Regions from separate parts of the Agrobacterium sp. 16-172Ci genome, predicted to be linked through region 2. Evidence: riboswitches for the same ligand, from Rfam matches in the RefSeq annotation. Region 2 holds a riboswitch; each other region holds the start of a gene.
What was found. Region 2 has a riboswitch for cobalamin ahead of bluB (5,6-dimethylbenzimidazole synthase). Riboswitches for the same ligand answer to the same signal wherever they lie in the genome.
Positions count from the first base shown of each region.

Region 1: another riboswitch for cobalamin. It lies ahead of nrdH (glutaredoxin-like protein NrdH); the one in region 2 lies ahead of bluB (5,6-dimethylbenzimidazole synthase).
Region 3: another riboswitch for cobalamin. It lies ahead of ACQZ40_RS03440 (DUF1636 family protein); the one in region 2 lies ahead of bluB (5,6-dimethylbenzimidazole synthase).
Region 4: another riboswitch for cobalamin. It lies ahead of ACQZ40_RS14575 (ABC transporter substrate-binding protein); the one in region 2 lies ahead of bluB (5,6-dimethylbenzimidazole synthase).

Region 1 covers NZ_JBNWBW010000038.1:19,549-27,484, reverse strand. The annotation lists gene ACQZ40_RS24250 (ABC transporter permease) at 1-385, shown strand, start outside; gene ACQZ40_RS24245 (ATP-binding cassette domain-containing protein) at 385-1,167, shown strand; gene ACQZ40_RS24240 (nucleoside triphosphate hydrolase) at 1,164-1,793, shown strand; cobalamin riboswitch at 1,926-2,149, shown strand; gene nrdH (glutaredoxin-like protein NrdH) at 2,405-2,626, shown strand; gene nrdI (class Ib ribonucleoside-diphosphate reductase assembly flavoprotein NrdI) at 2,639-3,037, shown strand; gene nrdE (class 1b ribonucleoside-diphosphate reductase subunit alpha) at 3,025-5,211, shown strand; gene nrdF (class 1b ribonucleoside-diphosphate reductase subunit beta) at 5,227-6,201, shown strand; gene ACQZ40_RS24215 (alpha/beta hydrolase) at 6,230-7,333, opposite strand; gene recF (DNA replication/repair protein RecF) at 7,486-7,936, shown strand, end outside.
Region 2 covers NZ_JBNWBW010000043.1:9,220-17,155, reverse strand. The annotation lists gene ACQZ40_RS24875 (LTA synthase family protein) at 1-532, opposite strand, end outside; gene ACQZ40_RS24870 (NAD+ synthase) at 755-2,434, shown strand; gene ACQZ40_RS24865 (glyoxalase superfamily protein) at 2,677-3,054, opposite strand; gene ACQZ40_RS24860 (TolB family protein) at 3,246-4,076, shown strand; cobalamin riboswitch at 4,141-4,322, shown strand; gene bluB (5,6-dimethylbenzimidazole synthase) at 4,400-5,116, shown strand; gene ACQZ40_RS24850 (DUF2865 domain-containing protein) at 5,311-6,426, opposite strand; gene ACQZ40_RS24845 (NADP-dependent malic enzyme) at 6,563-7,936, opposite strand, start outside.
Region 3 covers NZ_JBNWBW010000002.1:82,501-90,436, forward strand. The annotation lists gene ACQZ40_RS03415 (L-fuconate dehydratase) at 1-778, shown strand, start outside; gene cobD (threonine-phosphate decarboxylase CobD) at 760-1,806, opposite strand; gene cbiB (adenosylcobinamide-phosphate synthase CbiB) at 1,805-2,770, shown strand; gene ACQZ40_RS03430 (cobyric acid synthase) at 2,757-4,214, opposite strand; gene cobO (cob(I)yrinic acid a,c-diamide adenosyltransferase) at 4,216-4,833, opposite strand; cobalamin riboswitch at 4,968-5,182, shown strand; gene ACQZ40_RS03440 (DUF1636 family protein) at 5,303-5,728, shown strand; gene cobW (cobalamin biosynthesis protein CobW) at 5,725-6,762, shown strand; gene cobN (cobaltochelatase subunit CobN) at 6,765-7,936, shown strand, end outside.
Region 4 covers NZ_JBNWBW010000015.1:9,479-17,414, forward strand. The annotation lists gene ACQZ40_RS14560 (2-hydroxyacid dehydrogenase) at 1-878, opposite strand, end outside; gene argE (acetylornithine deacetylase) at 902-2,026, opposite strand; gene ACQZ40_RS14570 (GNAT family N-acetyltransferase) at 2,230-3,108, shown strand; cobalamin riboswitch at 3,148-3,382, shown strand; gene ACQZ40_RS14575 (ABC transporter substrate-binding protein) at 3,541-4,572, shown strand; gene ACQZ40_RS14580 (FecCD family ABC transporter permease) at 4,569-5,597, shown strand; gene ACQZ40_RS14585 (ABC transporter ATP-binding protein) at 5,594-6,394, shown strand; gene ACQZ40_RS14590 (pseudoazurin) at 6,391-6,834, shown strand; gene ACQZ40_RS14595 (class I SAM-dependent methyltransferase) at 7,033-7,857, opposite strand.

The DNA.
Region 1 (7,936 bases), on a different contig from region 2:
TCTTTATGCTGTCGGTGACGATCCGGATGCCGCCGAACTTGCCGGTGTCAACGTCAAGCGCATGCTGACCACCGTTTACACGCTGTCGGGTCTCATCTGCGCCTTCGCCGGCTGGGCCTTGATCGGCCGCATCGGCTCGGTTTCGCCGACAGCCGGTCAATTCGCCAATATCGAATCCATCACTGCGGTGGTTATCGGCGGCCTTTCGCTGTTCGGTGGACGTGGCTCCATCATGGGCATGATCTTCGGCGCCCTGATCGTCGGCGTCTTTTCGCTCGGCCTCAGGCTTATCGGAACAGACCCGCAATGGACCTATCTGTTGATCGGCGTCCTCATCATCATGGCTGTCGCAATCGACCAGTGGATCAGAAAGGTAGCAGGCTGATGGCAAAAGAACCCATTCTCACAGCACGCAATCTCGTCAAGCGCTATGGTCGTGTGACCGCCCTCGACCATGCCGATTTCGATCTCTATCCGGGCGAAATCCTGGCGGTGATCGGCGATAACGGCGCTGGCAAATCTTCTCTCATCAAGGCGATTTCCGGTGCGGTGACACCCGATGAAGGGGAAATCCGGCTGGAAGGCCAGCCCGTGCAGTTCCGCTCGCCGATAGAGGCGCGCAAGGCTGGCATAGAGACGGTCTATCAGAACCTCGCGTTGTCGCCGGCGCTTTCCATAGCCGACAATATGTTTCTCGGCCGCGAAATCCGTAAACCCGGCATTCAGGGCAGCCTCTTCCGCGCCCTTGACCGCCCGGCCATGGAAAAATTCGCCCGGGAGAAACTGTCGGAACTCGGCCTGATGACGATCCAGAACATCAATCAGGCGGTGGAAACCCTCTCCGGGGGTCAGCGTCAGGGTGTGGCGGTGGCGCGTGCAGCCGCCTTCGGCTCCAAGGTCGTTATCCTCGACGAGCCGACGGCAGCACTCGGCGTGAAGGAAAGCCGGCGTGTTCTGGAGCTTATTCTGGACGTGCGTTCGCGCGGCCTGCCGATCGTCCTCATCTCGCACAACATGCCGCATGTCTTCGAGGTTGCGGATCGCATCCATATCCACCGGCTCGGCAAGCGCCTGTGCGTTATCAATCCGAAGGACTACTCCATGTCCGACGCCGTCGCCTTCATGACCGGCGCCAAGGAAGCGCCGAAGGAAACGCTTGCCGCATGACGCTGAAGCTTGAAACCATCGCCGAAGACGTTCTTCGGCGGGCAGAAGGTAGATCCCGTTTTATCGTCGCTATTGCCGGTCCCCCTGGGGCCGGCAAATCCACGCTGGCGGATGCCCTTTGTGATGCTTTGCTGGCACGGGGCGAAACGGCCGCCGTGCTGCCCATGGACGGCTTCCATATGGACAATGGCATCCTTGAAGGGCGCGGGCTGCTGCCGCGAAAGGGCGCACCCGAAACCTTCGACGTGCGCGGTTTCCTCGATATCGTCTCCGCCGTCCGCAGGGGCGGGCAGGAGGTGCTTGTTCCGGTTTTCGACCGTTCCCGTGAAATCGCCATAGCGTCCGCCCGGGCGATTGCGCCGGAAACACGCTTTATCCTTGCTGAAGGCAATTATCTGCTGCTGGACGAGGCGCCGTGGACAACTCTTTCCAAAAGCTTCGACCTCACCGTTTTTGTAGGGCCGTCCGTCGACGTGCTTGAGGAGAGGCTACGGAAAAGGTGGCAGGGCTATGGTCTCGACGAGGCTGCGATCCACGCCAAACTTTTCGAAAACGATCTTCCGAACGGAAAAAGGGTGATCGAAAACGCCCGTCCCGCCGATATTCATATCGACATCTGGGAATAGACTAACGCATTTTCTGTTTGAGCGTCGGCGCGCTCGTGCCGTTAAGCCTTTGTTGACCATGTGTTGAATCTTTTTGATCCACAGGGTGGGGCTTTTGTGTGTCTATTCATTGACGCGAAAATTTCCTCATATACTATATGTGGTGTTCGAGGTTCTTCCGATTCGCAAGGGTTGGGAGCTAAGACGGGAATTCGGTGCGTAACGCCATCATGGTGGAGCAAGGCCGAAACTGCCCCCGCAACTGTAAGCGGTGAGCATCGTTCCGATTTGGGTCACTGGAGCCGAAAGCTTCGGGAAGGCCGGAATAGATGTTGTGACCCGCAAGTCAGGAGACCTGCCTTGAGCGCAAACGTCCACGGGCGGGGTGTCCGGAGGAAGGTGTATGACGCAAATGATTTGCGTGCGCCCTTTTCTGCCCCCTCCAGAACAAGCTTCGGGGTGAAGTCATGCCAGTGCATTTGTTTGAGTTGCTGCGCTCGTCGGCGTAGAGAGCGATTTTACGCGGCTAGAGCCGCGCACGCCCACCTTAATGACAGATCCATCGCCGCCCGATTGCGATTGCAATCGGCAATGTTGAGCCGTGTCCGAAACCGGCTTCGAGAGAGGAAATTATGACCGTCACCGTTTACAGCAAGCCCGCCTGCGTCCAGTGCACTGCCACTTACCGCGCCCTCGACCGCATCGGTGTCTCCTATGAGATCATCGATATTTCCGAAGATGCGGATGCGCTCGATCATGTCCGTGGCCTCGGCTATATGCAGGTGCCCGTGGTCGTCGCCGGTGAGCGCCATTGGGCGGGTTTCCGGCCGGATATGATCGGCTCGATCAGCTGAGGTGGAGGGGCGATGGGCCTGATCGTCTATTATTCCAGCCGCTCTGAAAACACCCATCGTTTCCTTCTGAAACTGGGACGGCGTCTGTTTCGCCTGCCGCTCGGCGCGGAGGACGACGTACCGCATGTGTCGGAGCCCTATGTGCTGGTCACACCCACCTATGGGGGGGGGGGCACCAAAGGGGCCGTGCCGAAACCGGTCATCCGGTTCTTGAACGAGCCCTCCAACCGAAACCTCATTCGCGGCGTTATCGCGGCGGGAAACACGAATTTTGGCGCAGCTTTCGCATCCGCCGGAGATATCGTCTCGCGCAAATGCGCCGTGCCGTTTCTCTATCGCTTCGAGCTTCTTGGCACGGAGGAAGATGTCGCCAACGTCAAACATGGATTGGAACGATTTTGGACACGCTGACCTCAAGCGCCATGCGCAAGGACGCCAAACAGCCGGCAACAGCAACCCAGAAACCGCTCGATGCGGCTCTGGACTACCACGCGCTGAACGCGATGCTGAACCTTTACGATGAGAACGGAAAGATCCAGCTCGACAAGGATCGCCTTGCCGCCCGGCAATATTTCCTCCAGCACGTCAACCAGAACACCGTGTTTTTCCATAACCTTCGGGAAAAGCTAGATTATCTGGTGACGGAGGGATATTACGAGCAGGAGGTGCTGGACCAGTATTCCTTCAATTTCGTCCGCGACCTCTATGACGAGGCCTATGCCCGGAAATTCCGCTTTCCGACCTTTCTCGGCGCCTTCAAATATTACACCTCCTACACGCTGAAGACCTTCGACGGAAAACGTTATCTGGAGCGTTACGAGGATCGCGTCTGCATGGTGGCGCTGGCCCTTGCGCGCGGTGATGAGCAGCTTGCGCGCAATCTGGTCGATGAAATCATTTCAGGCCGCTTCCAGCCGGCAACGCCGACATTCCTCAACGCCGGCAAGAAGAGCCGCGGTGAGCTGGTTTCATGTTTTCTGCTGCGTGTGGAAGACAATATGGAAAGCATCGGCCGCTCCATCAATTCGGCCCTGCAGCTTTCCAAGCGCGGCGGCGGCGTGGCGCTGTCCTTGACCAATATTCGCGAATTCGGCGCGCCGATCAAACAGATCGAAAACCAGTCGTCCGGCGTTATTCCCGTCATGAAGCTGCTGGAAGACAGTTTTTCCTACGCCAACCAGCTTGGTGCGCGTCAGGGTGCCGGCGCGGTCTATCTGCATGCTCACCATCCGGATATCATGCGCTTCCTCGACACCAAGCGCGAAAATGCCGACGAGAAAATCCGCATCAAGACCCTGTCACTCGGCGTGGTGATCCCCGACATCACCTTCGAACTCGCCCGCAACAACGAGGATATGTATCTGTTTTCGCCCTATGATGTGGAGCGGGTCTATGGCGTGCCGTTGACCGAGATTTCGGTCACCGAAAAATACCAGGAAATGGTCGCCGATAGCCGCATCCGCAAGAAGAAGATCAAGGCGCGCGAATTCTTCCAGGTGATCGCCGAAATCCAGTTCGAGAGCGGTTACCCCTACATCATGTTTGAAGATACGGTGAACCGCGCCAATCCGGTTGCCGGCCGCATCAGCATGAGCAATCTCTGCTCGGAAATCCTGCAGGTCAGCGAGGCAAGCGAATTTAATGCCGATCTTTCCTATAGCCATATGGGCAAGGATATCTCCTGCAATCTCGGCTCGCTGAACATCGCCTCGGCGATGGATTCGGCCGATTTCGGCAAGACCATCGAGACCTCCATCCGTGCGCTGACGGCGGTGTCGGATATGAGCCATATTTCCTCCGTTCCTTCGGTGGAAAAGGGCAATGATGCCAGCCACGCCATCGGGCTAGGCCAGATGAACCTGCACGGCTATCTGGCGCGCGAACGCATCTTCTACGGCTCCGAAGAAGGCGTCGATTTCACCAATATCTATTTCTACACCGTCACCTATCACGCCATCCGCGCCAGCAACCGGCTGGCGGTGGAAAGGGGCCAGAGCTTCAAGGGCTTTGAGAACTCCAAATATGCCTCGGGTGAATATTTCGACAAATATACCGACCGGGAATGGTTGCCTGCGACGGAAAAGGTCCGTGAGCTGTTCGAAAAAGCCGGTATCGCCATTCCGACGCAGGAGGACTGGAAGGCTTTGAAGCAGGACGTCATGGCGTCAGGTCTCTATAACCAGAACCTTCAGGCCGTACCGCCCACCGGTTCGATCTCCTATATCAACCACTCCACTTCCTCCATTCATCCGATCGTCTCGAAGATCGAAATCCGCAAAGAGGGCAAGATCGGCCGCGTTTATTACCCGGCTTCCTATCTCTCGAACGACAATCTCGAATATTATCAGGACGCCTATGAAATCGGCCCGGAAAAGATCATAGACACCTATGCAGCCGCGACCCAGCATGTCGATCAGGGCCTGTCGCTGACGCTGTTCTTCCGCGATACGGCAACGACGCGCGATATCAACCGGGCGCAGATCTACGCCTGGAAGAAGGGCATCAAGACCATCTACTACATCCGTTTGCGCCAGATGGCGCTGGAAGGCACGCAGGTTCAGGGCTGCGTTTCCTGCACGCTCTGAATTGAGGACAAGACAATGAATATCGCCGTAAAACCCGTGTCCCGCATTCGTGCGGTCAACTGGAACCGCATCGAGGACGACAAGGACCTCGAAGTCTGGAACCGCCTGACCTCGAATTTCTGGCTGCCGGAAAAGGTGCCGCTCTCCAATGACATCCCCTCCTGGGGAACGCTGAAGCCGGAAGAGCAGAAACTGACAATCCGTGTCTTCACCGGCCTGACATTGCTCGACACCATCCAGAACGGTGTCGGCGCCGTGCGCCTGATGGCGGATTCGGCAACGCCGCATGAGGAGGCGGTGCTTTCCAACATCTCCTTCATGGAGGCCGTGCACGCCCGCTCCTATTCCTCGATCTTCTCGACGCTGTGCCTCACCCCTGACGTTGACGACGCCTATCGCTGGTCGGAGGAAAACGAATTTCTGCAGCGTAAATCCGCGCTCATCATGCGGGAATATGACAGCGGCGATCCGTTGAAGAAAAAAATCGCCAGCGTGTTTCTGGAAAGTTTCCTGTTCTATTCCGGCTTCTATCTGCCGATGTTCTGGTCAAGCCGCGCCAAGCTCACCAATACGGCGGATTTGATCCGCCTCATCATCCGCGATGAGGCCGTGCATGGCTATTATATCGGCTACAAGTTCCAGCGGGCGCTGGAGCGTCTCAGCGAAACGCAGAGACAGGAGATCAAGGATTTCGCCTTCGATCTCCTGCTCGAACTTTACGACAATGAGGCGAAATATACCGAAGACCTTTATGACGGCGTCGGCCTGACGGAGGACGTCAAGCAGTTCCTGCATTACAACGCCAACAAAGCCCTGATGAATCTGGGTTATGAGGCGCTGTTTCCGGCCGAGGCCTGCCGGGTTAACCCCGCGATCCTTTCGGCGCTCTCGCCCAATGCCGATGAGAACCACGACTTCTTTTCCGGTTCCGGCTCCTCTTATGTCATCGGCAAGGCGGTTGCGACCGAAGACGAAGACTGGGATTTCTGAAACCGGCTTGTCGGAAGGACCCGCAAAACTATTGCGGGTTCACCACCTGGCTCGCAAGGCGGAAGGGGCTGGAGACAGTGGCGCCGATCGCATCGAAAACGAAGGCTCCGGCACTGTTGATATCGCCCCCGCGCCTGCTTGCCTCCAGCTGCGGCACCATGGAGGCCAGCGCCGCGTAGCGGTCGTGGTTGAGCGGGTCCGACGCCTTCAGATTGGAGATGTCGACGAATTGCACGCCCTCCTTGAGAGCGGCTTCCTGCACTTGGCGGTCAGTCACATCCAGCGCACCGATACGGGTAACGTCGGCGCCAAGGATGGAAGAGGCTTTCAGCGCACGGTCATCCTTGGAAACGAGAACGGTGAGCGGCGGGCTGAGCCGGCCGACAACCTCGATCTGCTTGCGGAAGACATCGGCGTCAATATCAGGCGCAGCCAGCACCACCTGCAGCTTGGCGATGACATCGTTTCTGCCCTGGAAACGCAATTGCCGCAGCGCCTCCATGACCAGCCAGCCGCCCATGCTGTGACCGAACACGACGACGCTCTTCTTAGGGGTCTGCCGGGTGAGATCGATCAACATCGCGGCGAGCGCATCGCGTGAAAAAGTCGCGGACTCCTTGTCGGCCACATAACCGGCGACGGAGGCTTGCGACGGCCAGGAAAAGACCAGCGGCACGCCGTTCATATTGGCATCCGCCGCCATCTGCGCCGCGCGGAACAGGGCTTCCTGATAGCTGTAATTATAGCCGTGCACGAAAAGTGCGATCTGCTTGCCGGAGCGGGCTATGTCGCCAAGATCGGCATTAAAGCGCGTCTTCGTCAGCATATCGGCCCTGGTGACGACGAAGTCTTTGTTCGGGTCCGGCTTGCCGCTGGCCCATTCGATTTTCCCGCTTTTATGGGTTGGCGGAATGGAAATATCGAAACTGGCGTAGTTCGGCTCCATTGCCCGCTCCGTGCCGAAGCCCTTTTTCGCGTCCGTGTTTTTCTCCCGTGTGCTCGCCACGAAGGCGGTCACGATTTTCGTGTCTCGGGTCCTGGTGTTGACGGCCTCCAGCACATCCGCCCCCGGTCGGCCTGCGCAGGAGGAGAGAAGACCGAGGGCGAGAAAGAGAGAAAAGATCAGGCGCATGAATGGGCTACCGGTGATGAGGACCGGTTCATAAATAACCGGCGACTAAAAAAGTTGCTACTGAAGAATGAATTGCACTCTAGCGGCTGTCTTCGGTGCGGACGGACGTTCCCCACCTTGCTATCCGTCCCTCTTCGTTTTAGGCCGTACACATGACGAACAAGGTGTCGCTTTTACGGCTGAAACTCACAGACTTCCGCAATTATGCGGCGGCCGCGCTCACGCTCGATGAACGCCATGTTGTGCTTACGGGCGACAACGGTTCCGGCAAGACCAATCTTCTGGAGGCCGTCTCCTTTCTTTCACCCGGAAGGGGCCTGCGTCGCGCCACCCTGTCTGATGTGACGCGGGTAGGGGCCGAAGCCGCCGGCTTCTCGATCTTCGCCGATGTCGAGGGCATGGATGGCGAAGTTGCCATCGGTACGGGAATTGAAGGCGATGGCGAGGTGGTGTCGCGTCGCTTGAGACTGAATGGCACGCCGGTGAAATCCGTCGATGAACTGACCGACCATCTGCGGGTATTGTGGCTGACGCCCGCGATGGACGGCCTCTTTACCGGCTCGTCCTCGGACCGCCGGCGTTTCCTCGACCGGCTGGTGCTGT
Region 2 (7,936 bases):
AGCCCGGTGAGTGGCGGCGCGCCAGCAGCCAGAGGCCCGTAAGTGCCGCAATCGTGGCGCAGATGCCGAGGGCGACGAGGGCTGCCGTCATCGGCTGGGCCTTCAGCATGGTCGGCAGAAGCTCGAGGATCTGCCGGCCGAACAGCAGGTCGGAGGGATAAAGCGGATCGGAAAGATAGGTCTGTTTCTGTGCCGAAATCAGCCCCGTCAGCGCGCAGAGCGGCGCAAGCGCGATCAGCGACAGGTAACGCCTGCCAAGAAGGGCATCCAGCGCCACGAGAAGGGCAAGCACGGCGGCAATGGTGGTCATGCCGGGGCGGGCGGAGGAGGTGAGGAAAGCGCCGACATCGGTGAGCGAACCGCGGGCGATCCACTCCAGCGCCACAACCAGCACGACGGACGCGACTGTCAGATTGGCAAGCGGATAGGCGATGCCCGAAAGCTTGGAAAGGCTCCTTGTCCATGCAGGCGAAAAGACAAAACCAGCCTTTTCGGAAGCCGTTGTTTTTGGCGCCGAATCTCTCAAACCCATACTCCGGTATTGCAGGCGGCACGGCCGATCCGGGGAGGTGAATCGGGTGTCGCAAAAGTGTCATGTAACTGTCACATAAGCGCGATGAACGCGACATGAACTTTGAAGAGTCTGGCCGGTGCGGCGATAACCTTAGCGTGAACGCGCGCGGCCGAAGCGTAACGGGCGTCGCCATGCAATTGCCGCGTTGCGGAGCGGCCACGGGCGCGGTATTGAAAAGCCATGAGCGACAGACACGATATAGAGAACCATCTCCGGATTGCCGTCGGGCAATTCAATCCCACCGTTGGCGACGTGGCGGGCAATCTCGCCAAGGCGCGCGAGGCAAGGGTCGATGCGGCGACGCAGGGCGCCGATCTTCTGCTTCTGACCGAGCTGTTCATATCAGGCTATCCGCCGGAAGATCTGGTGCTGAAGCCAGCTTTCCTGAAAGCATGCCTGAAAGCCGTGGAAGAGCTGGCGGCGGAAACTGCCGATGGCGGGCCGGGCGTCGTTATCGGTTTTCCGCGACAGGGTGAGGCGGGCCGGCACAATTCCGTGGCGCTTCTGGATGGCGGCAAGATCATCGCGCTGCGCGACAAGATCGACCTGCCCAATTACGGCGAATTCGACGAAAAACGCGTTTTCTCCGAAGGATCGATTTCCGGTCCCTATAATTTCCGTGGGGTCAGGATCGGTATTCCGATCTGCGAGGAAATCTGGAACGATATGGGTGTCTGCGAGACGCTGGCCGAAAGCGGGGCGGAAATCCTGCTGGTGCCGAACGGTTCGCCCTATTATCGCGGCAAGCTGGATGTGCGGCATCAGGTGGCGCTGCGGCAGGTTATCGAAAGCGGCCTGCCTCTCGTCTTCGCCAACCAGCTGGGCGGGCAGGATGAGCTGGTGTTCGACGGTGCAAGCTTCGGCTTCAATGCCGATAAGACGCTTGCCTTCCAGATGAGCCAGTTCGAGGCCACACTTGCCGTCACCGACTGGAAACGCACGGCAGACGGCTGGCATTGCGACAGCGGACCTTTCTCGAAGATTCCCGAAGGCGAGGAGGCGGATTACCGCGCCTGCATGCTGGGCTTCCGTGATTACGTCAACAAGAACGGCTTCAAGAGCGTGGTTCTCGGCCTTTCCGGCGGCATCGATTCGGCGATCTGTGCCGCCCTTGCCGTCGATGCGCTGGGCGAGGAGCGGGTGCGCTGCATCATGCTGCCTTACCGTTATACTTCGGAAGAATCGCTGAAGGATGCGGCCGATTGCGCCAAGGCGCTGGGCTGCCGTTACGACATCGTGCCGATCGTCGAGCCGGTGGAAGGATTCCTCTCGGCGCTTTCCGATCTCTTCGAAGGCACGGAAGAGGGCATTACCGAGGAAAACCTGCAGAGCCGCACGCGTGGCACGATTTTGATGGCCGTCTCGAACAAGTTCGGCTCCATGGTGGTGACGACGGGCAACAAGTCGGAAATGTCGGTGGGTTATGCCACGCTCTACGGCGACATGAATGGCGGTTTCAACCCCATCAAGGACCTCTACAAGATGCAGGTCTATGCCATTTCCAGCTGGCGCAACGCCCATGTGCCGCCGGGCGCGCTCGGCCCTTCCGGCGAAGTGATCCCGGCCAATATCATTTCCAAGGCCCCGTCGGCCGAATTGCGCCCCAACCAGACCGACCAGGATTCGCTGCCGCCCTATCCGGTGCTGGACGATATTCTGGAATGCCTTGTCGAGAAGGAAATGTCGGTCGAGGAAATTCTGGCGCGCGGTCATGATGTGGCGACCGTGCACCGGGTGGAGCATCTGCTCTATCTCGCCGAATACAAGCGCCGGCAATCGGCCCCGGGGGTGAAGATCACCAAGAAGAACTTTGGGCGTGACAGGCGTTATCCGATCACCAACCGGTTTCGGGATCGGTGATTGAAGGAAGACGCTGGTAGCGGATGTTTTGCCCGGCGTTGCCGCTCGTTTCTTCTCCCCGCCGGGGAGAAGGTGGCCCGAAGGGTCGGATGAGGGGGCAACGTTGCCGTAACTCACTACCCTTGCCCCCTCATCCCGCTACCGCGGACTTCTCCCCGGCGGGGAGAAGAAACAAGGGGCATGCGCTCGTTCCACAACATTAAACAAGCGGCGCGGAGAAAACCCCGCGCCGTTCACTTGTCTTAAATAGCCTGCCCCACATCGATGCGGTTGCCATCCGGGTCCTCAAACACAAAGGCGCGTAGGCCGTAATCCTTGTCCTGCAGGCCCTTGATGATGCGCAAGCCCTCACTCTTGCAAAGTGCGTGAAGCGCATCGACATCGCTCACCATCATATGCGCCACGTTGAAGGGCGCTGCCTTATGTGTGGGCTGCAATGTCAAGTGCAATTCGGCATTGCCCTGTTTGAGGATCATGAAGCCGACGGGAGTGCCGTTTTCGAAGGTTTTTGTGAAGCCCAGCACACCGACATAAAAGTCATGGGCTTTTTCGATATTTTTGACAGGAAGCATTGCGGCGATCCGGCCGAAGCGGATGCCGTGATCGGCGATGGTATTCATCGCGGAACCTCGGTTTTAGGAGAAACGGCAAGGGTCACGGACGGTGCCGGAGCGCTGGCGTTTTTTCCGGTTTGAATTTGCAGGACGGTGCCTGCCGCCCTAGGATCATAATCGAGGCGATGGTGGATGCAAACGGAATGTCTGCATTGCCGGGCGCTTTGAACGACACACGGACACGCCCGGGAGGCAGAATGCGCAGCTCCATCGAAATCTTCAACATCCGCACCCGGCAGATGCGGGTGGTGTGGCAGACGCCTGATCTCTTCGAAGCGCCGAACTGGTCGCCGGATGGAAAATATCTGCTGCTGAACAGCGAAGGTCTGCTTTACCGCCTGTCTCTTGCCGGTGATATCGCGCCGGAGAAGGTCGATACCGGCTTTGCCACGCTCTGCAACAATGATCACGGTATTTCGCCGGATGGATCGCTCTACGCCATTTCCGATAAGGTGGAATTTGGCAAGAGCGCCATCTATCTCATGGCCTCGACGGGCGGCGCGCCGCGGTTGATGACGAAAAATCTTCCCTCTTACTGGCATGGCTGGTCGCCGGATGGGAAAGGTTTTGCCTATTGCGGCATTCGCGATCAGGTCTTCGATATCTATTCGATGGATATAACAAGCGGCGTCGAGACGCGGCTGACCCATGGCGAGGGCCGCAATGACGGGCCGGATTATTCGCCTGACGGCGAGTGGATCTATTTCAATTCCAGCCGCACCGGGCGAATGCAGATCTGGCGCGTGCGGGTGGATGGCTCCGCCGTCGAGCGCATTACCGACAGTCCCTATGGCGACTGGTTTCCGCACCCGTCTCCCAAGGGAGACAAGGTGGTGTTCATTTCCTATGACGGCGACGTTTTCGACCATCCGCGCGATCTCGATGTGCGGGTGCGGCTGATGGATATGGATGGCGGCAATGTCGAGACGCTATTCGAACTTTTCGGCGGGCAGGGAACGATGAATTCGCCCAACTGGTCACCGGATGGGGATGAGTTCGCTTATGTCCGGTATTTTCCGGTGGAATGATGGGGGTGAGGCGGGCCACATTGCCGCACCACCGGCAGGATGCTTGCATTCGCAAACTTTTTTGCCCATAGCTTGCCTGTCAGGTGCCTGCCCTTGCGGCGGGAGAATCGGGAATCCGGTGAAAGACCGGAACGTGCCCAGCGCTGTGAGGCGGACGTTCTTTTTTAAAGCCACTGAAGCAATTCGGGAAGGCGAAAAGGGCGGATGAAGCCTAGTCAGAAGACCGGCCTGACGGGATAGACCGAACCGCGCGGACGGCGGCAGGTTGTTGTCGAGGCGGGGTGCGCATTTGCGCCCGGCCTTCGCATTGTTGGGGATAAACGATGCCAGCCGATTCGTCCGTAAACAATCCGCCCGGCGCCAGTTCGTTCGATCACGCGCTCTCGCCCGCCCGCCCGTTTTCCGGTGAGGAACGCGAGGCGATTTACCGCGCCATCGAGACCCGTCGTGATGTGCGCGACCAGTTCCTGCCGGACCCGCTGCCGGACGATCTGGTGGAGCGTCTTTTGAAGGCGGCCCATTCCGCGCCCTCGGTCGGTTTCATGCAGCCGTGGAATTTCACCCTCATCACCGATGGCGCGATCCGTCAGTCGGCCTTCGTGGCTTTCAGCCGCGCCAATGAGGAGGCGGCGGCGATGTTCACGGGCGAGCAGCAGGCGCTTTATCGCAGTCTCAAGCTTGAAGGCATCCGCAAGGCGCCGCTCAGCATCTGCGTCACCTGCGATCCGACGCGCGGCGGCAAGGTGGTGCTGGGCCGCACCCATAATCCGCGCACGGATGTCTATTCCACCGTCTGCGCCATCCAGAATCTCTGGCTCGCGGCACGCGCCGAAGGCATCGGTGTCGGCTGGGTCAGCATTTTCCACGATAGCGACATTCGCACCATTCTCGATATTCCCGGCCATATCGAAATCGTCGCGTGGCTTTGCCTCGGCCGTGTCGATGCGCTCTATAACGAGCCGGAACTGGCGGTGAAGGGCTGGCGGCAGCGCGTGCCGCTGGAGGAACTGGTGTTTCGTAACCGCTGGGGCGGGGTATAGAAGCGGAGACCTGTGAATAAGGCGGGACGTCGCCGCGTATTTCTTCTCCCCGTCGGGGAGAAGGTGGCCCGAAGGGTCGGATGAGGGGGCAACGCTAGCGGTATACGGAGAGCTCGCCCCCTCATCCCGCTGCCGCGGACTTCTCCCCCTTGGGGAGAAGAAGCAAGGGGCGCGCGCTCGCTCCGCGATGTATGTCACTGCTGCGGCTGTATACCCTTCAATGCCGGGTTCTTCAGGTCGATACGGCCTGTCTGGTCGGGCAGGAATTTAGGGCCTATGACGCGGACGCGGCTGTCGTTGGGGTCATAGTCGCGTTCGGGAACGGGCTGTTCCGGCGGCTTGGCGGCCTGTCGCTGTTCGGTGGGTTTCTCAGCCTTGTCACCTTGCAGTGATGGAATGGTGGTGATGCCGGAATAGGGTTTTTCGGGCTGCGGCCGGGCGGCCTCTTCCTGCTTTTGCATTTCCTTGTGATAGGCGGCCATGTTGCAGGCGCAGCCCGGCGCTTTTGCCGTGGCGTTCCTGTAGGCGAAGGCGGTTGGCAGGTCCCTGTAGGGCTTGCCTGTTTCCGCAGACACCATGTCGGCGGTTTCCTGATCCGTCATGGAATGGAAATAAAGCTCCGTCTCGGTGCCCGGACACATTTTCTCGCACTGCTCCGCCTGGGCGCGAAAATCAAGCGGCGAGGCATTGGACGCGATGGGGAAAAACGAGCCGTCGCAGGTGCGCACGCAGAGTGTGCGAAGCCCACCCTCGGCGGCAGCGTTGGGGTAGGGCGAAAGCCCCGCCTGTCCCGGCTCATCGTCGTTCTGCGGGCCATTCTGCCGAAAAGCGTCGGGATAACGCGTCACATCCGGAGGCGGAGGTAATTGTGTTTCCGTTTGTGGCATGGTGTTGCAGCCATTGGCATCGAGGGCGGCGAGAATGCGCTGCCGCCTGATGTCGCCGTCGTTGTCACGCGCGGCCGCCATGGCGTCGTCGCGGTCACGGATGATGGCGTCGCGCTCGCTTTCCGCTTCCGCCAGCGCATCGCCGATCTCGGCGCAGATACCGGCATTGGGATTGCCATAGACGATGACGCTGCCGGATGAGCAGCCGTAGCCGCGCAGGTCGTTCCTGATCTTGCGGATGACGATGTTCTGGCGGGCGAGCGCATTGGCATAACGCCGCACCTCGGCCGTATTGCCGACGACGCGGGGCGGTTCGCGCAATTGCGCATAAAGCGTATCGCAGACCTGATCCGCGAAGGCGGCGGCCGGGGCGAGGAAAACAAGGGGAAGCAGGAGGCCGATGATGCGGCTGCGGCGGGTCAATTGTTCGATCCGTTCGATGTCCCCGGCTGGTGGCAGGGGCGTTATACTTCACGACATCCGTGTTTCGGGAAGATAACATAAGCTGTTGCCGCAATGCGGCAACAGCCTGTTCAAAATTGCGTTAATGCGGCCTCTATCACACCGAAGGATGCGAGGCCTGCACCACGGCAAACGCCGCCATGTTGACCACGCCGCGCGAGGTGACGCTGGGCGACAGGATATGGGCGGGCAGGGCCGTGCCGAGCAGGATCGGGCCGACATGCAGGCCTTCCGTCAAGGTGCGGGTGACGCCGAGCGTGATGTTGGCGGCATCGAGGTTCGGGAAAACCAGAAGGTTCGCTTCGCCCGTCAGCACGCTGTTCGGCATGGCACGCTTGCGCAGCGCTTCCGAAAGGGCCGAACCGCCCTGCATTTCGCCATCCACTTCCAGTTCCGGTGCGGCTTCCTGCACGATCTTCAGGGCGCGGCGCATCTTGCGGGCGCTTTCGGAATCGCGCGAGCCGAAATTGGAATGGCTGGCGAGGGCGATCTTCGGCGTGATGCCGAAGCGGCGGATTTCCTTGGCCGCGAGAATGGCCATTTCCGCCACTTCCTCGGAGGTCGGGTCGTAATTCACGAAAGTATCGGTGAGGAACAGCGCACCCTGCTGGGTGATGAGCAGGCTGAGGCCCGCGAAGGAACGCACGCCTTCCTGCTTGCCGATGATCTGGTTGACGTCGCGCAGGTGGCGGTCGTAACGGCCTTCGAGGCCGCAGATCAGCGCATCCGCTTCGCCGCGCTTCACCGACAGCGCGCCGATGACGGTCGTGTTGGTGCGCACGATGGTGCGGGCTGCTTCCGGGTTGATACCGACGCGACCGACAAGGGCGAAATAGTCATCGACATAGTCGCGGTAGCGCGGATCGTCTTCCGGATTGACCACCGCGAAATCCGTATGTGGGCGGATGCGCAGGCCGAAGCGCTTCAGGCGCGTTTCGATGATCTGCGGGCGGCCGATGAGGATCGGGATGCCGGTGCCTTCTTCCAGCAGCACCTGGGCGGCGCGCAGCACGCGCTCGTCTTCGCCTTCGGCAAAGATGATGCGCTTCTTTTCGGCGGCTTTCGCGGCATTGAAGACCGGTTTCATGATGAAGCCGGAACGCCAGACGAAACGGTTCAGCTGGTCGAGATAGGCTTCGAAATCGGTGATCGGCCGGGCGGCGACACCGCTTGCGGCCGCAGCACGGGCAACGGCTGGCGCAATGCGCAGGATGAGCCGCGGATCGAAGGGCGAGGGGATGAGGTAGTTCGGGCCGAAGACCGGCGTTTCGCCGCTATAGGCCTTTGCGGCCACTTCTGAAACTTCCTCACGCGCGAGTTCGGCGATGGCCTGCACGGCGGCCATCTTCATTTCCTCGTTGATCGTGGTTGCGCCGCAATCCAGCGCGCCGCGGAAGATATAGGGGAAGCAGAGAACGTTGTTCACCTGGTTCGGGAAATCCGAACGACCGGTGCAGATCATCGCATCCGG
Region 3 (7,936 bases), on a different contig from region 2:
AGCCGAAAGCGGCAAGAAGGAACGTATCGAGACGCTGAAGAGCGAAGGTTATGCCTGCTACACGACCTCTGCCGGCTGGCTCGGTTATGACGACGCCAAGCTGCGCCGCCTTTGCCAGGAAGCCATCGATGCCGGATTCAACCATGTGAAGATGAAGGTTGGCCGCGATCTGGAAGACGACATCCGCCGCCTCACCATTGCCCGTGAGGTGATCGGTCCCGACCGTTACCTGATGATCGACGCCAACCAGGTATGGGAAGTGGATCAGGCAATCGACTGGGTGAAGAAGCTCGCCTTCGCCAAGCCATTCTTCATCGAGGAGCCGACCAGCCCGGACGACATTGCCGGTCATCGCAAGATCCGTGCGGCCATCGGGTCCGTTAAGGTGGCGACCGGTGAAATGTGCCAGAACCGCATCATGTTCAAGCAGTTCATCGCCGAGGGCGCCATCGATGTGGTGCAGATCGACAGCTGCCGCATGGGTGGGCTGAACGAGGTGCTGGCGGTGCTGCTGATCGCCGCGAAATACGGCCTGCCGGTGTGGCCGCATGCCGGCGGCGTCGGCCTTTGCGAATATGTGCAGCATCTGTCGATGATCGACTATCTGGTCGTATCAGGCACGAAGGAAGGCCGCGTGATCGAATATGTCGACCACCTGCACGAGCATTTCATCGAGCCCTGCGATATCAGAAATGCCGCTTACATGCCGCCGAAACTGCCGGGCTTCTCCATCGAAATGAAGCCGGAGTCGATTGAGACCTATACCTTCGAGGAATAGTCAAAGGATGACAGCGCCTCCTCGAGCCGCTGCCACTCCGTTTCGCTACCGGGAAGGCCGAAACGCATGTCGTTCGGCCTTTCATCAAAAATGCGGACCAGAATACCGTGTCGGCCAAGATGGCTGAACAGGTCTGCGGCGCGTGTATCCCGCACCAGAGTAAACAGCGTTGTGCCACCGGCAATTGCCAGCCCCGCTTTCTCCAGCATGGCGTTCATGCGCCGGGCGTCTTCGGCAAGGTGCAGACGCATGGATGATTGCCATTTCCCATCCGCCAGAGCCTGCACCGCGATGTGCAGCGCCGGGCCGGAAACCGCCCAGGGGCCGAGCCTTGCCTCAAGTTCAGCAGCGATATCGGGCTGCGCAATCGCGAAACCCAGCCGAACGCCCGCCATGCCGTAAAACTTGCCGAAGGAGCGCAGGACCACCAGCGCCTCCTGACCGGCGGCATCTGCGAGGCTTTCGGCAAGTCCCGTCTCTATGAATGCTTCGTCCACGACGAGCAGTCCGCCCTTGCGGCGCATGGCGTCGGCCAGCGACAACAATGTGGCGCGATCCGTGATGCGACCATCGGGATTATTGGGATTGACCACCACGGCATAGTCGTGAGCCGACATCGCCTCGATGTTTTCCACCTCGGTCATAGCCAGTCCGGCCAAGCGTGCGGTCCGGGCATGTTCCGCGTAGGCTGGTGAAAGTACTGCGCCGCTCTTGGCCCCGCGGGCGATAGCGATCTGGGCCAGCAATGGCATCAGCATCTGGGTGCCGGGAGAAAGCGCCACAAGCCGGGCGGAGGGCGCACGGAAATGGGTTGCGGCCAGATGTTTCAATTCTTCGGCGGCGTCCGGTTCCGGCAGGCGGGCGAATGCGCTGGCGGGGATCGGCGAATGAGGATAGGAGTGCGGATTGATCCCGGTCGAAAGGTCGATCCATGGTTCCGGCGCTTCAGGAAACAGCAGACGCGCCCTGCCGAGATTGCCGCCGTGACGGATCGCAGCTTTCGCCTTTTCTGGTACTGTCTCGCCCATGTTCTTTGCTCTCGCTTTCCTGTCGCTCGTCATCGAACGCCTGACCGGCTATCCGGACTGGCTGTTCAAACGCATCGGCCATCCCGTCACCTGGATCGGTTCGCTTATCGCGCTGCTGGACAAAAAATGGAACCGGGAGAGCGCGTCATTTTCACAGCGCAAGGGGGCAGGGGTGGCGGCCCTCGTTGTTTTTGTCGGGCTCACGCTGTTTGTCGCATGGTTAGTGCAATCCGTTCTGCTTTTCCTGCCCTTCGGCCTTTTGCTGGTCGCCGTGCTTGGCGCTTCGCTCCCGGCGCAGAAAAGTCTCGAGCAGCATGTGGAGGCTGTCGCCACTGCGCTGGAACGCGAGGGTGTGGAAGGTGGCCGTAAGGCGGTATCGATGATCGTCGGGCGCGATCCGCAAAAGCTGGACGAGGCGGCAATCTGCAGGGCGGCCATCGAAAGTCTGGCAGAGAATTTTTCCGACGGCATCGTTGCGCCCGCCTTCTGGCTCGGTCTCCTGGGGCTGCCGGGCGGTGCGGCTTACAAGGCGATCAATACGGCCGACAGCATGATCGGTCATCGCTCACCCCGCCATGAGGCCTTCGGCTGGGCCTCCGCCCGGCTGGACGATCTGGTCAATCTGCCGGCCTCACGGCTGAGCGGCGGTCTTTTCGTGGTTGCCGCGTTTTTTGTTAAGGGTGCATCACCCGGCGGGGCCATTGCCGCGATACGTCGCGATGCCCATCATCACCGTTCTCCCAATGCCGGCTGGCCGGAGGCGGCGCTGGCCGGCGCTCTCGGCTTTGCGCTCGCAGGGCCGCGCTCCTATGGCGGGCAGATGATCGAGGCGCGTTTCATGGGCGAAGGCGGCAGGTCGGCGCTGGTCGCCGGCGATATTCGCACGGCGCTGGGGCTTGCGCGGGTTGCCGACCTGTTGTTGATCGGCCTGCTGGGACTTCTGGCGATCCTTATCGCGCTATAGCAAGCAGACGGTCGAGATCGAGGTGCTGTTCCATATGCGCTGCGAGGCGATCAAGAACGGCGTCCACCTGTCCATCGTAGTTCAGTTCCGTGTTCTGTCCGCCAAGCCGCTCAAGCCACGCGCTGCGTTGGCGGTCATCTGAAAACAGGCCGTGAATATAAGTGCCGAAGATGCGGCCGTCAGGCGACACAGCGCCGTCTTCATGCCCATCAATTTTTGAAAACGGCAGGCTGTCGGTTCCGCTCGTGGTTTCACCGACATGCATTTCATAGCCGGATAAATCAATTCCGTCGAAACTTCTCCCTGTAACGGAAACCAGCCTTTTGTTGCCCGTCAGAACAGTGTCGACATCCAGCAGGCCGAGCCCGTCGACTGTTGCCGGCGGTCCTTCGATGCCTTCGGGATCGGCAACGGTTTTTCCAAGCATCTGGTAGCCGCCGCAGAGGCCCAGAACATGGCCGCCGCGTCTCACATGCGCCTTGATATCAATGTCGAGCCCCGTATTTTTCAGCACGGCAAGATCGGCGATGGTGGCTTTCGAGCCGCAAAGCAGCACCAGCCGGCAGTCGGCGGGAATGGTTTCGCCCGGCCGCACGCGGATCAGTTCGACATCCGGTTCCATGTCCAGCGGATCGAGATCATCGAAATTGGAAATATGCGGCAGGATCGGTACGGCGATGCGGATCTTCGCGCCAGGTTTCCGTTCAGCCGGGCCGGAAAGCCCGAGAGCATCTTCAGCCGGCAGCTTCGCGGCATCGGAAAAATGCGGCAGGAGCCCGATAGAGGCCCAGCCGGTTTTTTCCGCAATTATTCGCATGCCGTCTGAAAACAGGGCCGGATCCCCGCGAAAGCGATTGACGATAAAACCTTCGATCATCGCCGCGTCTTCAGCTTCGAGTACGGCTTTCGTGCCGACAAGGCTGGCGATGACGCCGCCCCGGTCGATATCGCCGATCAGTATCACAGGCGCGTCCGCAGCTCTGGCAAAACCCATATTGGCGATGTCATTGGCACGCAGGTTGATTTCGGAAGCGCTGCCCGCGCCTTCCACCAGCACCAGATCGGCCTGTTGTTTCAGGCGGTTGAAGCTTTCGAGCACACGCGGCATCAGCCCGGCCTTCATGTGCTGATAATCGGCCGCTTTGGCATTGCCGGCGATCTTGCCCTGCACCACCACCTGGGCGCCGGTCTCGCTCTGTGGCTTCAGGAGCACCGGGTTCATATGCACGGAAAGCGGCACGCCCGCTGCGCGAGCCTGCAGCGCCTGCGCGCGGCCAATCTCGCCGCCATCGGCGGTCACCGCCGCATTGTTCGACATGTTCTGCGGTTTGAACGGCATGACGGACAGGCCGCGCCTGACGAAGGCGCGGGCAAGGCCGGCAACCATCAGCGATTTGCCGACATCCGAGCCGGTTCCCTGAAACATCAGCACGCGTGCAGCCATATCAGAATTCTATCCCTGCCTGCGCCTTTACGCCCGCCTTGAAGTGATGTTTCACGAGGGTCATTTCCGTCACCATATCGGCCGCGTCGATGAGCGGTTGCTTGGCATTGCGGCCGGTGACGATGACATGCAGATCGGGCCTGCGGCTGGAAAGCGTTTCGACCACGTCCTCCAGCGGCAGGTAATCGTAACGGAGTGCGATGTTCAGCTCATCGAGGATCAGCAGGCCGATGGTCTCGTCGGCCATCAGGATTTTGGCTTCTTCCCAGGCCTTTGCCGCCGCTGAGATGTCGCGTTTCAAATCCTGCGTGTCCCAGGTGAACCCCTCGCCCATGGTGCGCCACACGACCCTGTCGCCGAACAAAGTCAGCGCCTGCTGTTCTCCCGTCGACCATGCGCCCTTGATGAATTGAACGACGCCGACCCGCCGCCCGGTGCCGAGCATGCGCAGGGCAAGGCCGAATGCGGCGGTGGATTTGCCCTTGCCGGGACCGGTATTGATCATCAGCAGACCTTTTTCGATGGTCTTTTCCGCAACTTCGGCGTCCTGCACCGTCTTGCGGTTGACCATTTTCTGCCGGTGACGTTCGGCTTCGCTGTCGCTGATGTCGCGTGTCATCGCGTTTTCCTTTTCATCCAGCGGCGCGGGACCCGGTGCCCCCGCCATTCGGAGCGGCGACTATACCCAATTTGCCGCACCCGGCAATGTGCGGGCCACAGGGCCGCGGCATTGACCCCCACGCCCGTTCAGCCTAAGGGTAACGAACTGACGGTCTTTTCCCGGCAACGGGAAAAGCTAAGAGGGAACACGGTTCCAGCCCGACTACCGGGTCATTCCGTGGCTGCCCCCGCAACTGTAAGCGGTAAGCCCGCACCGTAAAGCCACTGGACACCTCAACGGGTTCGGGAAGGCGGTGTCAGGGTGTAAAGCCGCGAGCCAGGAGACCTGCCGTTTCAGGAAAAACGTCTGCCGGGCGGGGTGCTCCGGTCAGTCGGTTAGATCGAACATCCGGTTTGCGCCTGTCCGCATACCGTATTCGACATCCGCACCCCCGAGATTTTTTGCAAGGCGCGGGAAGCGATACGGTTTGGATATTTCAGCAACATCTTCATGTGCAGGCGGAAACACGCAGGACGAAACGGCGTCCGGCGTGACCGTCTTCGTTTGCAGAAGCTGTCGCGATGAAGCCGATCCCAATGCCGAACCGCGCCCCGGTTCGCGTTTCGCCGATGCCGTCCTCGCAAAAGCGGAGGAAACGGGCGTCACCGTTCGTTCCGTCAACTGCCTCGCCAATTGCAAGCGCGGGCTTAGTGCCGTGCTGCGCAGCGCCAATGGCTGGTCCTATGTCTTCGGCGGGCTGACGACCGGTGACGCGGAAGATTTGCTGACCGGCGCACGGCTGCTGGCTGCCGCCCCCGACGGCCTGATGCCCTGGCGCGGCCGCCCCGAACCCCTAAAGCGCGGCATGGTGGCGCGCATTCCCCCATTCGATTTTACCGAGGAGAGATCATGAGCACCCTTCTGGACCGCGTTCCCTGCACCATCGTCACCGGCTTTCTGGGGGCTGGCAAAACCACGCTGCTGCGCGGCCTTCTCGAAAAGCTGGACGGCAAGCGGCTGGCGATCATCGTCAACGAATTCGGCGATATCGGCATCGATGGCGAGATTCTCAAAGGTTGCGGTATTGAAAGCTGCCCGGAAGAAAACATCGTCGAACTGGCCAATGGCTGCATCTGCTGCACGGTGGCGGATGATTTCCAGCCCGCCATCGAACAGATTCTGAGCCGTCAGCCGAAGGTGGAGCATATCCTCATCGAAACCTCGGGCCTCGCCCTGCCGAAGCCGCTGGTGCTGGCCTTCCAGTGGCCGGCGATCAAGAGCCGGGTGACGGTGGACGCCGTCGTGGCCGTGGTGGATGGCGCCGCCCTTGCTGAAGGGCAGGTGGCGCACGACATGGAAGCACTCGCGGCCCAACGGGCCAATGACGAGGCGCTCGATCACGATGACCCGGTCGAAGAGGTTTTCGAGGATCAGGTCGCCTGCGCCGATCTTATCGTGCTGACCAAGGCCGATCTTCTTGACGATGCCGGCCTCAACAAGGCCAAGGCGCATGTTCTCGAACATCTGCCGAAGGCGGCAAAGATCGTCGTGGCTTCCAATGGCGCCATCGACCCCGCCGTGCTGATCGGTCTTGGCCTTGCGGTGGAAGAGGACATCGAAAACCGCCGTACCCACCATGACGGTGAACTCGACCACGAGCATGACGATTTCGACAGCTTCGTCATCGATCTGCCGGCCGTGACCGATCCGGACGCGCTGGCAGCCCGTATCGCCGAGACGGCTGCTGCGGAAAATGTCCTGCGCATCAAGGGCTTCATCGAGGTTTCCGCAAAGCCGATGCGGCTGCAGGTGCAGGCTGTCGGCAGTCGCGTCAACCATTATTACGACCGGCCCTGGGCCGCGGGTGAGGAACGCCGCAGCCGCCTCGTCGTCATCGGGGAAAAGGGCATCAACCGCGAAAAGATCGAACAGATGCTGGCCGCCTGACGATGCACATCCTCGCCACCACATCCTCGTCTCTGGACGACCTGATCGAGCCGGTTGATCTCAACCAGCCCCGGTCGGATGTGGTGGTGCTGTCTTTTTCGGCAAGCGATCTGGCCGGCTTGGAACAGGCCTGGCGGCGAACACAGGTTGCGCTCCCCTCCGTGTCAGCCGCCAACCTCTCCGAGCTTCGACATCCCATGTCGGTCGATCTCTGGATCGAAAAGACGGCAGAACATGCCAGGGTTATTCTTATCCGGATTCTCGGTGGTGCGGAACGCTGGCGTTACGGTGTCGATCAGCTTTCCATTCTTGCGCGCAGGCGCGGCATCAAGCTTCTGCTTTTGCCGGGTGAGTGCAGCGAAAGGGACGAGAAACTGGAAGCGGCCTCGACCGTCGATCGGCGGATTTTGGCCTCGGTCCTCTCCTTCTTCCGTGAGGGCGGGCAGGAGAATATGGATCGGCTTGCCCTTGGTCTCGCCGCTCTTGCAAGGGGCGAGGCATGGCCGGATATTGAAGCCGAACCGCTGCCGAAAGCCGGTTTTTACCGGCCTGGCACGGGCGTTGTGGATAGGACGGAAGCCTGCGCGGGTTTTCCTGCCGGTGCGCCCGTTCTGCCCATTCTTTTTTACCGTTCCATGCTTCTGGCGGCAGATGCTGCACCGGTGGATGCGCTTTTCGAGGCGCTCTCGCAGCGCGGTTTTGCACCCTTGCCGATTTTTGTCAGTGGTCTGAAGGATGGCGAGGCGATCCGTTTTCTCGAAACGGTTCTGCCCGATCTGAAGCCCGCCACCATCATTGCCGCCACCGCCTTCGCCAGCCAGACGGATGACAATGACACAACGCTGTTCGACCGTCTCGGCGTGCCGGTGTTTCAGGTGGTGATGGCGACGACGCGGCGGGACGGATGGGCGGAAAACGCGCGGGGTCTCAATCCTTCCGATCTTGCCATGCATGTCGTCCTGCCGGAACTGGATGGCCGGATTCTCGCCGGTGCGATTTCTTTCAAACAGGCGCGCGTGGATGGCGGCGCGAGTTTGCTCAATGTACCCGAGGCTGATCGCGTCGAGCAGGTGGCAAATCGCATCGCCGCTTTCCTGCGGCTGAGGAATGCCCTTCCACGGGATCGCCGCATCGTCATTCTGATGCCCGATTATCCCGGTGCGGCACCTGGGCG
Region 4 (7,936 bases), on a different contig from region 2:
GACTGGTATCGTTTGATGTTTTCGACAACGGTGCGTGCTGCCGAATGCGGCTGGGTGACGCTGGCGATGTGCGGCGTCAGGAGAATTTTCGGATGCGTCCAGAAGGCGTGGTCTTCCGGAAGCGGTTCCGGATCGGTGACGTCGATCACGGCACCCGAAAGCCTGCCGCTGTCCAGCGCATCGATGAGGGCGTCGTGGTCGAGCTGTTTGCCGCGCCCGGCGTGAACCAGCCCCGCACCCTCGGGAAGCATCCCCAGGCGTTCGCCATTCAGAAGTCCCGTCGTTTCGTCGGTCAGCGGCAGCAGGCAAACGAGAATATCGCTGGTCGAAAGGATCGTGGACAATCCGGCTTCGCCATGATGGCAGGTCACACCATCGATCTCGCGCGGTGAACGGCTCCAGCCGGAAAGCGGAAAACCGAAGGGTTTCAGCCGTTCCAGCGCCGCAACGCCCAGCATGCCGAGGCCGAGAACGCCCACCCGGCACTCTTTCGCCTGACGCTGCGGCAGGGCCTTCCAGAGTTGCTGGCGCTGCTGTTTCAAATAGACCGGCAGGTTGCGGTGAAGCGCCAGCACGCCGAGGCTCACATATTCCTGCATCATGCGGATGATGCCTTCATCCACCATGCGCACGACTTTCACATGCGCAGGGACGGTGTCGATGTGAAACTGATCGACGCCCGCACCGATGGAAAACAGGATTTCGAGATTGCGGTAGCGGCCGATATCATCAGGCACGGTCCAGGTAATGACGTACCGAACCGCATCCGGATCGACGCTTTTGGCATCCATCGAAAAAGGTAGTTCCGGCAGGTCGCGGGCCAGAGCCTGCCGGAAAATCTCGCCGCGCTTCGCGTCGGAATTGAAGAAGAACGTCATCTGAAATCCGTGGTTCCGAAGGTTTAAACCGTGCAGCGGCTCGCCAGTGTTTCCAGCATTGACTGGCAGGCCGAGAGTTCACCGGCCGTTATGAATTCGTCCGGCTTGTGGGCGCGGCCGATATCGCCCGGGCCGCAGATGATGGCATCGATGCCGGCCGCCTGAAAAAGCCCGGCCTCCGTGCCATAGCTGACGGCGGCGATGCAGGGCGCGTCGGTCAATTCTTCCAGAAGCTTCACGAGCGGCGCATCGGCGGCAAGGGAGAGCGCCGGATAATCGCTCATCGGCGTCCATTCTATGTCGATGCCCCTGGCGGCGAGCGCTTCGACGCCGTCGCGCACCGGCTGGAGCAGGGCGACCGGCGATACGCCAGCAATCGCCCGCGCTTCCAGTTCGATGGCGCAGAGATCGGGGATGATATTGATCGCCTGTCCGCCTTTCGCCGTGCCGATCTGCAGGGAGGAATAGGGCGGCTCGAATGTCGCTTCGAAAGGCCCCTCGGTGAGAGCCTGTGCGGTCTCGACCGCCTTTGCCATGATGCCGGTCATCAGATGAATGGCGTTCACGCCCTGATCCGGCCGCGAGGAATGGCCGGAGCGGCCGCGAATGGTGATGCGTGCGGCGGCCTTACCCTTGTGGGCGCGCACGGCGCGCAGATTGCTCGGTTCGCCGATGATTGCGCCCGCCGGTTTTGCGCATAGTTCCGGCAAGCGGGCGATGAGATGCGGAACGCCACGGCAGCCCGCCTCCTCGTCATAGGAAAAGGCGATGTGAACGGGCCGCTTCAGCGCCATGCGTGAAAATGCCGGTGCTGCGGCGAGAACCGTGGCCAGAAACCCTTTCATGTCGGTGGTTCCGCGTCCGTAGAGACGCTCGCCTTCGGTTGCCAGCGTAAAGGGATCGGAGGACCATTCCGGCTCACCGGCAGGCACCACATCCATATGGCCGGAAAGGATGTATCCGCTGGCATCGGTCGGGCCGAAGCTGGCGAAGAGATTGGCGCGGTCGCCTTCCGGGCCGGCAAGCAGCGATACTTTTGCGCCGTGGCTTTCCAGATAATTGGCGATCCATCCGGCGATGTCGCCATTGGCGGTTCCGACCACCGACGGGAAGCCGACAAGACGCTCCAGAATGTCGATTGCGTTCATGGCTGTCTCCGTCGCTTCAACGCCGAAAAGCTTAGAGCGGCCTGCGGCGTTTATCTGCTGAAATACGGGTGATTTCAGTAGATTGTTGTGTCCTTCCAGCGCTTTCGGAAAATTCCTGCTGGCGAGGCTGGTTATCTTCGGATGTCGTGAGCTGGGCTGCCGGGATCTAGGTTCCGCGCCGGAGGGAATGAGAGCCGTTTGTCATGGAGCTGCTCAAAGTCGATAGTTTCGAGTTGCGGACAGTGGATATCGCCGATGTGGAGGCCGATCATCTGCATGCTTTGTCCATGGCTGTCGGATGGCGATATCACGCGAACGAATGGTGTTTCCTGCGGCAGTGCGGGGTCGGCCTTGTCGCGCTTGACGAGATCGATCGTGTTGTCGCAACGGCAATGCTGTTTCCTTATGATGAGGCTTTCGCGACGGTCGGCATGGTCATCGTTTCCCCCCGTTTGCATGGGCAGGGCGTTGCACCATGGCTGGTGGGCCAACTCATTGCTGGCTACCCTGACGCCGCCCTGCGGTTGAACGCCACGGAAGCCTCGCGACGGCTTTTCGCACGGCTGGGTTTTGCCGGAGATACGGAGAAAGTACATCTCCTGCGCGGCAAGGCACGTTGCCCTGCCGAGATGCAGACGCTTGGAAGAAAGCAGAGAATCGAGCCGCTGTCCTGGGATCATTTGTCCGCCGTGGTGGATCTGGATCGGGCGGCTTTCGGTGTTTCGCGCCGGGGCGTCCTGCAACGCCTTGTTCAGGAAAATACGGGTTACGGCCTGTTCGAGGCCGATCGTCTTGCCGCCTTTGCATTGCGGCGTGCGGCGGGGCGGGGCCATATTGTCGGCCCGGTCATCGCCGGTGACGAGGCGGATGCGATTGCGTTGGTGAGGCGACATTTTTCCGATCTCGACGATCAGCTTGTCCGTCTCGATACCGTGCGGGATAGCGGTCTTCTGACCGAGTTTCTGACGCAATCCGGGCTGGTGGGTATCGAAACGCTCACCGTCATGTCGAAAGGCGCGCTGCAACCGGCAGGCTCCGGTTCCGCAAAGATTTTCGCCCTGGCAAGCCCGTCTTTGTGCTGAGGTGCGGCACTATCGCAATTGACGCCCCGCCTCTTGCCCCTTATGTGAGAAAGCGACGGTTCCTGCAGCCGAAAGGCGAAGGGATTAATAGGGAACATGGTGCGGGCGATCTTTTTCGCCCAATGCCGTGGCTGCCCCCGCAACTGTAAGCGGATTGTCGTTCATCCCCGTGACGCTTCAAGGCGTTATGCCACTGTATTCTCCAGAATGCGGGAAGGCAGATGAGTGACGCAAATCCGTGAGCCAGGAGACCTGCCGTCGAAATATAAACCATCGTTACGGGCGGGGAAGCCCGGAGGAGGAGATTGTAATGTTATTTCATAACATTTCGTTTGCGTCCTATTGCCGTTCTCCGTACAAGACGTCCCGCTGTTGCTGCGCGTTCTGACGCCTGCTGCTCTGGAATAAGATTTACTTTCGACTGGAGAACACATGTTTCATTCTAGACGCCTGCCGGTCCATGCCGGTTTTCTGGCCGCGGCGCTTGCGGCTTTGCCTGTCGCCGGCGCCAATGCTGCCGAAACCACTTATCCCCTGACGATCAACAGCTGCGGTCAGGAGATCACCTTCAAGCAGGCGCCCGCCCGCACCGTGTCCGTCGGCCAGAGCACGACCGAGGTTCTTTACCTCCTCGGCCTCGCCGACAAGGTGGTCGGCACGGCGCTGTGGATCGGTCCGGTTCTGAAGGGCTACGAAGAGGCCAATGCCAGGGTCGAGCGTCTGGCTGACAATGATCCGAGCTTCGAGGCGGTCATCGGCAAGAATCCGGACCTCGTGACGACGCAGTTCCAGTGGCAGATCGGTCCGGAAGGCGTTGTCGGAACACCGGCGCAATTCGCCGAGCTTGGCGTTCCCGTTTATACCTCGCCCGCCGATTGCATGGGCAAGGACAACTCCGGCGGCGGCGACGGCGTGCGCAACACCGTCTTCACCATGGATCTGATCTACCAGGAAATCCGCGATCTCGCCAAAATCTTCAACGTGCAGGATCGCGGTGAAGAGGTCGTTGCCGACCTGAAGAAGCGTGAAGAAGCCGCCCGCGCCAAGATCGCCTCGGCAAATGGCAAGCTTTCGGCCGTCTTCTGGTTCTCCAGCGCCGAGCTGGATATCGATCCCTATGTGGCTGGACGCAATGGCGCTCCCGGCTACATCATGTCCGCGCTGGGCTTAAAGAACGTCATCGAAAGCGATGAAGAATGGCCGACCGTCGGCTGGGAAACCATCGCCAAGGCAAATCCGTCCATCATCGTTGCCGGCAAGATGGATCGCCGCCGTTTCCCGGCTGACGATGTCGCCGTCAAGCTGAAGTTCCTCGCCACCGATCCCGTGGCCAGCATCATGCCCGCCGTCAAGGAAGGTCATGTGTTCGAGATGGATGCGCAGGCGATGAACCCGACCATTCGCACCATTGAAGGCATCGAAACGCTGGCCGAGGCGATTTCGGCTGCCGGCCTCGCGAAGTGAACGGTCTTTCCATCCATCTCGGCAGAGTAGGGCTGGCTTTTGCTGCGCTCGCACTGCTGCTCGTCGCGCTGATGGCCGGGGCGGCCATCGGCGAGACCGCCATTCCTTTCGACGTCGTGGCGAAAACAATCGCCAACCGCGTCTTCCATGCGGCCTATCCGCTGGAGCCGCTGGATGAGGGCATCGTCTGGAGTTATCGTCTCAGCCGCGCGGTCGTCGCCGCCTGTTGCGGCGCTTCTTTGGCGCTGGCCGGGGCGGTGCTGCAATCGCTTCTGCGCAATCCGCTTGCCGATCCTTATATTCTCGGCATTTCCGCTGGCGCCTCCACCGGTGCCGTCGCTGTCGCGCTGCTTGGCTTCGGAGCGGGGTTCCTGACGATGCCGGCCGGGGCGCTTATTGGTGCCTTCGTTGCGTTTTCGCTGGTCAGTCTTCTGGCGGTGCGGGCGGGACACGGCAACAGCGCCATCATTCTTGCCGGGGTGGCCGGGTCGCAGCTGTTTAATGCCATGACCTCTTTCATCGTCACCAAATCCGCCAATGCAGAACAGGCGCGCGGCATCATGTTCTGGCTGCTGGGCAACCTCTCCGGGGTGCGCTGGCCGGATGTCTGGCTGGCGCTGCCGGTCAGTCTTGCGGGACTTGCGGTGTGTCTCTGGTATGCTCGGGCGCTCGATGCCTTCGCCTTCGGCGGTCAGGCTGCTGCCTCGCTCGGCATTCCGGTGCGCTGGGTCTATGCGGTGCTGATCTCCGTTTCGGCGATCATGACGGCTGCGATGGTGTCGCTGGTGGGCTCCATCGGCTTCGTGGGCCTCGTCATTCCGCATGCCGCGCGCATCTTCGTCGGCGTTCGCCATGGCATATTGCTGCCGGTAACGGCGCTGACCGGCGCGGTTTTCATGATCGTCGCGGATATTCTCTCTCGCATTGTCATTCCGGGGCAGGTGCTGCCCATCGGCGTCATCACCGCGCTCGTCGGCGCGCCCGCCTTTGCCTTCATCCTTGGGCAGAAGAGGGGGCGTTCATGAAATTATCCGCCCACGACCTGCATTTCCATGCCGGCAATATCGATATTGTGCGTGGGGTCTCGCTCGATGTCGGTTCGGGTGAGTTTCTCGGCATCATCGGACCGAACGGTTCCGGCAAAAGCACACTGCTTTCCATGCTGGCAGGCATTCGCAAGCCGCGCCGGGGGCACGTTACGCTCGGGGATGAGCCGCTTGCCTCATTGGGACGGCGAGACCTTGCCCGCCGGCTTGCCTTCGTGGAGCAGCAGGCCGAAACTACCGAACGGATCACCGCACGGCAGGCGGTGGAGCTTGGGCGCACGCCCTATCTCGGGCCGCTTTCCGCTTGGTCGCAGCAGGATGACGCCATTGTTGATGCAGCACTTGCCAATGTCGATATGGCCGATAAGGCGGAGCGCAACTGGCACCATCTTTCCGGCGGCGAACGCCAGCGCCTGCATATCGCCCGCGCATTGACGCAGGAGCCGCATATCCTGCTTCTGGACGAACCGACCAACCACCTCGACATAGGCCACCAGATCGGCCTGCTCGATCTGGTGCGCCGGCAGGGCCTGACCGTTGTGGCGGCGCTGCACGATCTCAATCACGCCGCCATGTTCTGTGACCGGGTCGCCATCATGCATCGGGGCGAGATGATTGCGGTCGGTCCGCCGCGCGAGGTTCTGACACCAGCGAGAATAGCCGCCGTCTTCGGGGTGGAATGCGTTGTCACCACGGATGAGGGCGGCTTTTCCCATATTCGTTTTCTGCCGGCCCACGGGCGGGCCGAGCATGCAAGGAAAGTACTGGCACGATGATGAAGTTGCTGAATTTTGCCGGGATTGCCGTGGCGATTAGCATGGGTTTTCCCTTTCATGCTTCCGCCGAGACCTTCGAGGTGAAAATGCTGAACCGGGGAGAAAAAGGCCCGATGGTGTTCGAACCCGACTTTCTGGAAATCGCCCCCGGCGACCGTGTGCGCTTCGTGCCCACCCACAAGAGCCACAATGCCGCGACCATTGACGGCATGATCCCTGAAGGTGTCGAAGGCTTCAAAAGCCGGATCAACGATGAATTCGAGACCGGTTTCGAAAAACCGGGCTTTTACGGCATCAAATGCTCGCCGCATTACGGCATGGGCATGGTCATGCTGATCAAGGTCGGCGAGGCGACCCTGCCGCAAAGCTACCGGACGGTGGATGTGCCCGGCCGGGCGAAGCCGCGCTTGGAGGAATTATTCGAGCGGGCGGGAAAATGAGGTGTCGGCGGAAGTCTTGAGAGGCGGTTCAGATCGTCCGGAAGGGTGCTTGCAAAGTCCGCAGACCTTCCCTCCGTCATGCTCGGGCCTGTCCCGAGCATCTGCAACCGATTGATTTTACGACACGTTGGCAGATCCTCGGGACAAGCCCGAGGATGACGTAGTATATGCGGATAGTGAAGGCGGCTATGGTTTCCCTCACGCCTTTCCGGAAACATCCGGCTTCACTGCGCACACAGCATAACGATGCTGCAGCCCGCGCAGAATGCCTTTCAAAAGGCTGAAATTTTTCGCCTGGGCGCGGTGAATGGCCTGAAGCTCCTGATCGATTGCCACAGGTTCGAAGCCGGTCGCACGCAACAGCGCCGCGACATCGCCAGCCCTTGCGCCCTTCGAAAAATAGACGCGGGAAAGAATGCTGTTGAAGGTGTTTTCCGGATCCGCCGGCTTGTGCGGCTGGTCCGGTTTGACGAGGCCGATGCTTTCGAGACCGGCCGCCAGTTTCTTCACCAGTTTTTCGCGCCAGCCGGTGTTCACGAAATCGCCGTCGACGATCAGAAGCCGTCCGCCCGGTTTCAGAACGCGGAACCATTCGGCGAAGCTTGCCTGCGGGTCCACCAGCGTCCAGACCAGATGACGGGTGATGATGACATCGGCGCTTTCATCCGGCTCCATCGTGTTTTCGGCATCGCCGACGAAAAAGCGGATGCTGCGGCCACGGCTTTTCGCTTTTTCACGGGCAAGCGCCAGCATGGTTTCCGACCAGTCCATGCCGGTGACCTGAAAACCGAGATCGTCCATCAGGTGCGAGATGACGCCGGTGCCGCTGGCAAGATCGAGCGCCCTGCGGCCTTCTCCGCGGCCGAGATGTTTCAGGATAAGCGCGTGCCAGGCCTCGCGCTCGTCTTCGGAAAAAATTTCATGTCCGGGGGAAAGGTCGAAAGTCGCGGCGCGGCCGGACCAGTAGGATTTGATTTCGTCTCTTAGACTGTCGTTTTTGCCATATTGGATTGTGTCGATCATCGGTCTTCAACTCATGTACCGGTCAGTTAAGAATGGCTCTAAAACATAAATGTTGACTAGTACAGTCAGAAAATAATAC